2 regions of the Streptomyces sp. CA-249302 genome follow, and region 1 is predicted to be linked to the other one. Evidence: riboswitches for the same ligand, from Rfam matches in the RefSeq annotation. Region 1 holds a riboswitch; the other holds the start of a gene.
The links. Region 1 has a riboswitch for glycine ahead of gcvT (glycine cleavage system aminomethyltransferase GcvT). Riboswitches for the same ligand answer to the same signal wherever they lie in the genome.
Positions count from the first base shown of each region.

Region 2: another riboswitch for glycine. It lies ahead of gcvP (aminomethyl-transferring glycine dehydrogenase); the one in region 1 lies ahead of gcvT (glycine cleavage system aminomethyltransferase GcvT).

Region 1 covers NZ_JBNJMG010000001.1:7,504,904-7,508,470, forward strand. Annotated here, with positions in the region: gene glyA (serine hydroxymethyltransferase) at 1-273, opposite strand, end outside; gene gcvH (glycine cleavage system protein GcvH) at 288-665, opposite strand; gene gcvT (glycine cleavage system aminomethyltransferase GcvT) at 764-1,882, opposite strand; glycine riboswitch at 1,925-2,031, opposite strand; glycine riboswitch at 2,032-2,130, opposite strand; gene ACQEWB_RS34145 (AAA family ATPase) at 2,312-2,983, shown strand; gene ACQEWB_RS34150 (enhanced serine sensitivity protein SseB) at 3,063-3,567, shown strand, end outside.
Region 2 covers NZ_JBNJMG010000001.1:1,667,272-1,670,838, forward strand. Annotated here, with positions in the region: gene gcvP (aminomethyl-transferring glycine dehydrogenase) at 1-1,939, opposite strand, end outside; glycine riboswitch at 2,116-2,212, opposite strand; gene ACQEWB_RS07550 (PRC-barrel domain-containing protein) at 2,327-2,704, shown strand; gene ACQEWB_RS07555 (DNA polymerase IV) at 2,731-3,567, opposite strand, start outside.

The DNA of each region.
Region 1 (3,567 bases):
GGCGTACTCGGCGCCGAACAGCTCCTTGACCCGGTCGATGGCGATCTGTTCGGCGACGTCGACGTGCTCGCAGCCGCCGTAGTAGCGGCGGCCGGGGTACCCCTCCGCGTACTTGTTGGTGAGGACCGAGCCCTGCGCCTCCATCACCGCGAGGGGTGCGAAGTTCTCGGAGGCGATCATCTCCAGGGTGGACTGCTGGCGGTTCAGCTCGGCGTCGACCGCGGCGGCGATCTCGGGGTCGAGCTCGTGCAGGGGCGTGTTCAGTGCGGACATGCGTGTACGGCTCCTCAGCCGGCGTTCTGGGCGGTGTACTCGTCGGCGGAGAGCAGGTCGGCCGGCTCCTCCGTGACACGGATCCTGAAGAGCCAACCGCCCTCGAAGGGGGCTGAGTTGACGAGCGACGGGTCGTTGACGACGTCCTCGTTGATCTCGGTGACCTCACCGGTGACGGGGGAGTACAGGTCGCTGACCGACTTGGTCGACTCCAGCTCGCCGCAGGTCTCGCCCGCGGTCACGGCGGAGCCCACCTCGGGAAGCTGGGCGTAGACGACGTCGCCGAGCGCGTTCGCCGCGAACTCGGTGATGCCGACCGTCGAGACGCCGTCCTCGGCGGCCGACAGCCACTCGTGCTCCTTGCTGTAGCGCAGCTGCTGGGGGTTGCTCATGGCCTGAATTCTCCTGTACGCGGGGGAGTGGTGGTGAATGGGTGACTGCCGGAAACGTGCGTGAGCAGCGGTGATGTGCCCGCGCTCACGCCCAAGGATTACTTCTGGCGCTTGTAGAACGGCAGCGCCACGACCTCGTACGGTTCGTGACTGCCCCGGATGTCCACGCCGACGCCCGCCGTGCCCGGCGCCGAGTGCGCCGCGTCGACGTACGCCATCGCGATCGGCTTGCCGAGCGTCGGGGAGGGCGCCCCGGAGGTGACCTCGCCGATCACCTCGCCGCCGGCCACCACCGGGTACCCGGCGCGCGGCACCCGCCGCCCCTCGGCGACCAGGCCGACCAGGACGCGCGGGGGGTTTTCCGAAGCCCTGGAAGCGGCCTCCGCCAGCGCCTCGCGCCCCACGAAGTCGCCCTCCTTCTCGAACTTCACCACCCGGCCGAGCCCGGCGTCGAAGGGGGTCAGCCCGGTGCTCAGCTCGTGCCCGTACAGCGGCATGCCCGCCTCCAGGCGCAGGGTGTCCCGGCAGGACAGGCCGCAGGGGACCAGGCCGGCGCCCTCGCCCGCCTTGGTCAGCGCCTGCCACAGCTCGACGGCGTGCTCGGGCTTCACGAAGAGCTCGAAGCCGTCCTCGCCGGTGTACCCGGTGCGGGCGATGAGGGCCGGGACGCCGGCCACCGTGCCGGGCAGACCGGCGTAGTACTTGAGGCCGTCGAGGTCGGCGTCGGTGAGGGACTTCAGGATCCCGGGGGACTCCGGGCCCTGCACGGCGATCAGGGCGTACGCGTCCCGGTCGTCGCGTACCTCGGCGTCGAAGCCGGGGGCACGCTCGACGAGGGCGTCCAGGACGACCTGGGCGTTGGAGGCGTTGGCCACGACCATGTATTCGGTCTCACCGAGCCGGTAGACGATCAGGTCGTCCAGGATGCCGCCGTCGGCCCGGCAGATCATGGTGTAGCGGGCGCGGCCGACGCCCACGGAGGCGATGTTGCCGACGAGGGCGTAGTCGAGAAGCTGCGCCGCCTGCGGCCCGGTCACCGTGATCTCGCCCATGTGGGAGAGGTCGAAGAGCCCGGCCCGGGTCCGCACGGCGACGTGCTCGTCGCGTTCGGAGCCGTAGCGCAGCGGCATGTCCCAGCCGGCGAAGTCGGTCATCGTCGCGCCGAGCGAACGATGCAGGGCATCGAGGGCGGTACGGCGGATTTCGGTACTGCTCATCGGACGGATGTCTCCCAAGGCATGACGGCACGGCGAGGTCGTTCCTCCCCATCTGTCATCGGAACCTGAGAGGTTCGCCATGACCACGGGGGACATGGCTTGCACCTTGGGTGGGACCACCGGGAAGGCGGCCCGCTTTTCAGATGTGCCTCGCCCGCGCGGTAACGGGGCCTGAGAGATTCAAGGGAGGGACTTGCTCCTTCGGCGCCCCGGCGGCGTACGCCTGGGGACTCTCCCGCGCGGATTCAAACGGCCGGTATGCAGTTGGCGCGCACATCATTGCACGCATCCGGGGCATACGGCAGGGCCGCATCTGTAACCAGCCTGTGGCAGGACGATCACGAAAACGCGAGGCACCGCGCATTACCTTCTCTTTACACTCGACGGGGATGGGACTCCGTACCCAAGCCCCAGGGGAGGACGATCACGGTGAACAGGACCACCACCGCCTACGCCACGACCTCGGCTCTCGCGCTGCCCAAGCAGCCCGGGGCCCCGGCCCGCGAGCGGTGCGGCGAACGGCCGGCACCGGTGGTCCGCGACCTCCGCGACCGTTCGGGCCGCAGCCCGCACGCCCTGCTCTTCGGCCCCCGCGACCTCGTCGTCGTCACCGGGCTGCCCGGCAGCGGCAAGTCCACGCTGATGAACCGAGCGGTCAACGGCGTCCGCATCGACTCCCAGGACACCCGCGACCGCTGGGACGCCCGCGCCCCCCGCTTCTTCCCGTACGCGGTCTACCGCCCCCTGGTCCGCCTCGCCCACTACGCCGGACTGCGCCGCGCCCTGCGCGGCGGCCGGGGTGTCGTCCTGCACGACTGCGGTACGCAGGCCTGGGTGCGCGACTGGCTGGCCCGCGAGGCCCGCCGCCGCGGCGGCACGCTCCACCTGCTGCTGCTCGACGTCACGGCCGGCGACGCCCTGGCGGGGCAGCGCGAGCGCGGCCGGGGTGTGTCGAGGTACGCGTTCCTGCGCCACCGGCACGCGGCCGCCCGGCTGATCCGCCAGGTCGAGCGGGGTGAGCTGCCCGCCGGCGTGGGCTCCGCGGTGCTGCTCGACCGGGACGCGGCGGACGTGCTGCGCCGGATCGGCTTCACGGGCTGACCGCAGTCCCTCCTTACCCGTTAGCCTTTTGGCCACATCAGCGGTTCACAGCAGTGGTTCACAGCAGGCGGTCGGACAGATGGACTTCCCAGCGGATCTTCCCGCGGACTTTCCCATGCAGGCGCACCCCCATCCGCACGGCGGATGGCCCGGCAACGAGCTGGAGGAGGTGCTGTCGGCCTCCCTCGGCATACCCGCCGCGGGCGGCCGGATCATCGAGGTGCTCGGCCGCAGTTACGTGTGGATCCCGCTGCCCGGTGGCGGCGGACCGCACAGCGGCCCCCTCGACCTGCCCACCCTGGAGATCGAGGGCCAGGCCTTCGTCCCGGTGTTCAGCTCCGAGGAGCAGTTCCGGCAGGTCGTCGGCGGCCACATGTCGTACACGATCGCCCCGGCCGTCGAGTTCGCCCGCGGGCTGCCCCCGCAGGTCGGCATGGCGATCAACCCCGACGGCGTGGTGGGCGTGCCGCTGCCGCCCGCTGCGGTCGCCGAACTCTGCCGGGTGGGCCGTACCGCCCTGGACGGCCCCACCTCCGGCGGCCGGGTCAAGCTCTTCGAACCGGACTGGCAGGACGACCCGATCG
Region 2 (3,567 bases), 5.8 Mb from region 1:
GTTCGTCCCGGTGCTGCTCGATCTTCGCCCGCAGATCCTCGACGTCGATCTCGCCGTCCTCGGCGGTCTTCACGACGACGACCTTCATCCCGGCCATGACGGCGGACGCGGCGTTCGTACCGTGCGCGGAGGACGGAATGAGACACACGGTCCGCTGCTCGTCCCCGTTGGCACGGTGATATCCGCGTACGGCGAGCAGCCCGGCCAGCTCGCCCTGCGACCCGGCGTTGGGCTGAAGCGACACCTTGTCGTACCCGGTGACCTCGGCGAGCCGCTCCTCCAGCTCCGCGATCAGCGTCAGATAGCCCTGCGCCTGCTCGGCGGGCGCGAAGGGGTGCAGCTGCCCGAACTCGGGCCAGGTGACCGGCTCCATCTCGGTGGTCGCGTTGAGCTTCATGGTGCAGGAGCCCAGCGGGATCATGCCGCGGTCGAGCGCGTAGTCGCGGTCGGCCAGCCTGCGCAGGTAGCGCAGCATGGAGGTCTCGGAGCGGTGCTGGTGGAAGACGGGGTGGGCGAGGTAGTCGTCGCCGCGCAGCAGCCCCTCGGGGAGGGACTCCGCGGTGTCCTCGTCCAGCGCCTCGATGTCGCCCTCGACCCCGAACGCGCCCCACACGGCGCCCAGTTGGGCCCGCCGGGTCGTCTCGTCGCAGGCGATCGAGACCTGGTCGGCGTCGACGAGGTGCAGATTCACCCCGTTCTCCCGCGCGGCCGCGACGACCTCGGCGGCCCGCCCGGCGACCCGCGCGGTGAGCGTGTCGAAGTAGGCGTTGTGCACGACCTCGACCCCGCCGGCGGTGAGCCCCGCGGCGAGGATCGTGGCGTACCGGTGGGTCCGCCGGGCGATGCTCTTCAGCCCCTCGGGCCCGTGGTACACGGCGTACATGCCGGCCATGACGGCGAGCAGCACCTGCGCGGTACAGATGTTGCTGGTGGCCTTCTCCCGCCGGATGTGCTGCTCCCGCGTCTGGAGCGCCAGCCGGTGGGCCTTGTGCCCGTCCGCGTCCACGGACACCCCGACGAGCCGCCCGGGCAGGCTGCGCGCGAACTTCTCGTGTACGGCCATGTAGCCGGCGTGCGGCCCGCCGAAGCCCATCGGCACACCGAACCGCTGCGTCGTACCGACCGCGATGTCGGCCCCGAGCTCGCCGGGCGACTTCAGCAGCGTCAGCGCGAGCAGATCGGCGGCGACGGTGACGAGCGCGCCGAGCCCGTGAGCCTGGTCGATCAGCGGCTTGATGTCGCGTACGACGCCGGAGGCGCCGGGGTACTGGAGGAGCACGCCGTTGATCTCACGCGCGGCGATCTCGGCCGGGATGCCCTCGCTCAGATCGGCGACCAGGACCTCCACGCCGGTCGGCTCGGCCCGCGTCTCGATCACGGCGATGGTCTGCGGAAGGACATCCGCGTCGACGAGGAAGAGCCCCTTCTTGTTCTTCCCCATCCGCCGGGAGAGGGCCAGCGCCTCGGCGGCGGCCGTGCCCTCGTCCAGCAGCGAGGCACCGGAGGTGGGCAGCCCGGTGAGCTCGGCGACCATGGTCTGGAAGTTGAGGAGCGCCTCGAGCCGCCCCTGGGAGATCTCCGGCTGATACGGCGTGTAGGCCGTGTACCAGGCCGGATTCTCCATCACGTTCCGCAGGATCACGGGCGGCGTGAAGGTCCCGTAGTAGCCGAGCCCGATCATGGAGTCGAGCACCTGGTTCCGGTCGGCCAGCGACCGCAGCTCGGCCAGCACCTCGGCCTCGGTACGCGCTCCCGGAAGATCAAGAGAGTCGGCGTTCTTGATCACGTCCGGCACGGCGGCGGCGGTCAGCTCGTCCAGCGAGCCGTAGCCGACCTGAGCGAGCATCTTGGCCCGAGCCTCGTGATCGGGGCCGATATGGCGCTGCTCGAAGGGGATTCCCTGTTCGAGCTCGGCGAGCGGAATGCGATGGGCGGTCATTGCGGAGGCCTCCTGGTCTGACGCGACCTTCGAGGGGCACCACGGCGCGGGTACCCGATCGGCCTCCCCCTCTGTCATCTCAACCTGAGAGTTTCACCGGGTCGCCCAAGAGCCCCCGGTTTTCACCGTCGGTGAGAGCGGAAGCCGTCGACACCCGCCCTGCTTTCCAGAGTGACCTCGTCCGTGCGGTACGTGTGCCTGAGAGATTCCGGGGAGGATTTGCTCCTTCGGCGCCTCCGGACGATCTCCGGAAGACTCTCCCGCACGGGGTCAGCAGCCGGTGCCAGCCTACCAAGCGAGCACCCCACCCGGGCCTTCGAGTGGCCGCCTTCACCAATGTGCTCTTTTGTAGTGCTTACGAATGAGTTGCGACCAAGTGGAGGGCCCGTGCAGACCGACATCGATCCGCGCAACCTGATCGGCCGCAAGGCGTTCGACCGCAACGGCACGAAGATCGGCACGATCGACGAGGTCTACCTCGACGACGCGACCGGCGTGCCCGAGTGGGCGGCCATACGCACCGGCCTCTTCTCCCGGGACGCCTTCGTCCCCCTGGAGCCCAGCGAACTGGTCGAGGGCACTCTCCACATCCCCTTCGACCGCGCCCTCATCAAGGACGCCCCCGACTTCGGCGTAGGCCGCCACCTCTCCCCCGAACAAGAACTCCAGCTCTACCACCACTACGGCCTGGACGTAGCTCCCCCGCCCCCGTTCCCGGACCGGGACTTCGGCAAGCTGGCAGGAACAGAGGACGCGGACGCGTAACACCGGGCCCCCAGCCCCGGCACCGGTCAGGCGCGCACGCCGTCCATCGCGGCCCCCGGCCTCCCCGGCACCAGCGGCAACGGCTCGGCCGGCTCCAGCTCGGGATCGTCAACCCGAAACGTCCGCACCCGCCCCACCTCCGACTGCGGCGTCTCGAACCGCACGGTCACCCGACCCAGCCCACTCCCCTGCACCCACCCATGCCCGAACTCGGCATGCCGCACATCGTGCCCCGCGGCCCACCGCCGCTCGCCGCCCCCCGCGTGCGCCTCTTCAGCGCTCTCCTTCCCCTCCTCCACCGAATGCTCCGCATCGGCCTCTTCGCTCACCCCCACCCCCGCGGCCTGCGCGAACAGATCCTCCTGCGTGTAGTCGGCAAGCCCGCTCACCCCGACCCCCAGCAACCGCACACCCCCCGTCGTGTCCACGGACTCCAGCAACCGAGCCGCAGCCTCCCGCACCACACCCGGATCATCCGTGGGCCCCCGCAACGTCTCGGACCGAGTCAGCGTCGAGAAGTCGTACCGGCGCACCTTCAACACGATGGTCCGCCCCGACAACCCGGCGCCCCGCAGCCGCCGCACACACCGGTCCGCCAGCCGCTGCACCTCCATCCCGACCCGCAGCCGGTCATGGATGTCCACGTCGTACGTGTCCTCGACGGACACGGACTTGGCCTCCCGCTCGGCCACCACGGGCCGGTCGTCACGTGCCAGCGCCATCGCGTACAGCGCATGCCCGTGCGCCTTGCCGACCAGCCGTACGAGCTCGTCCTCCCCCGCCTCGGCGAGCTCGTCGACCGTGGTGATCCCGGCCCGCCGCAGATGGTCCCCTGTCGCGGGCCCCACACCCGGCAGGATCCG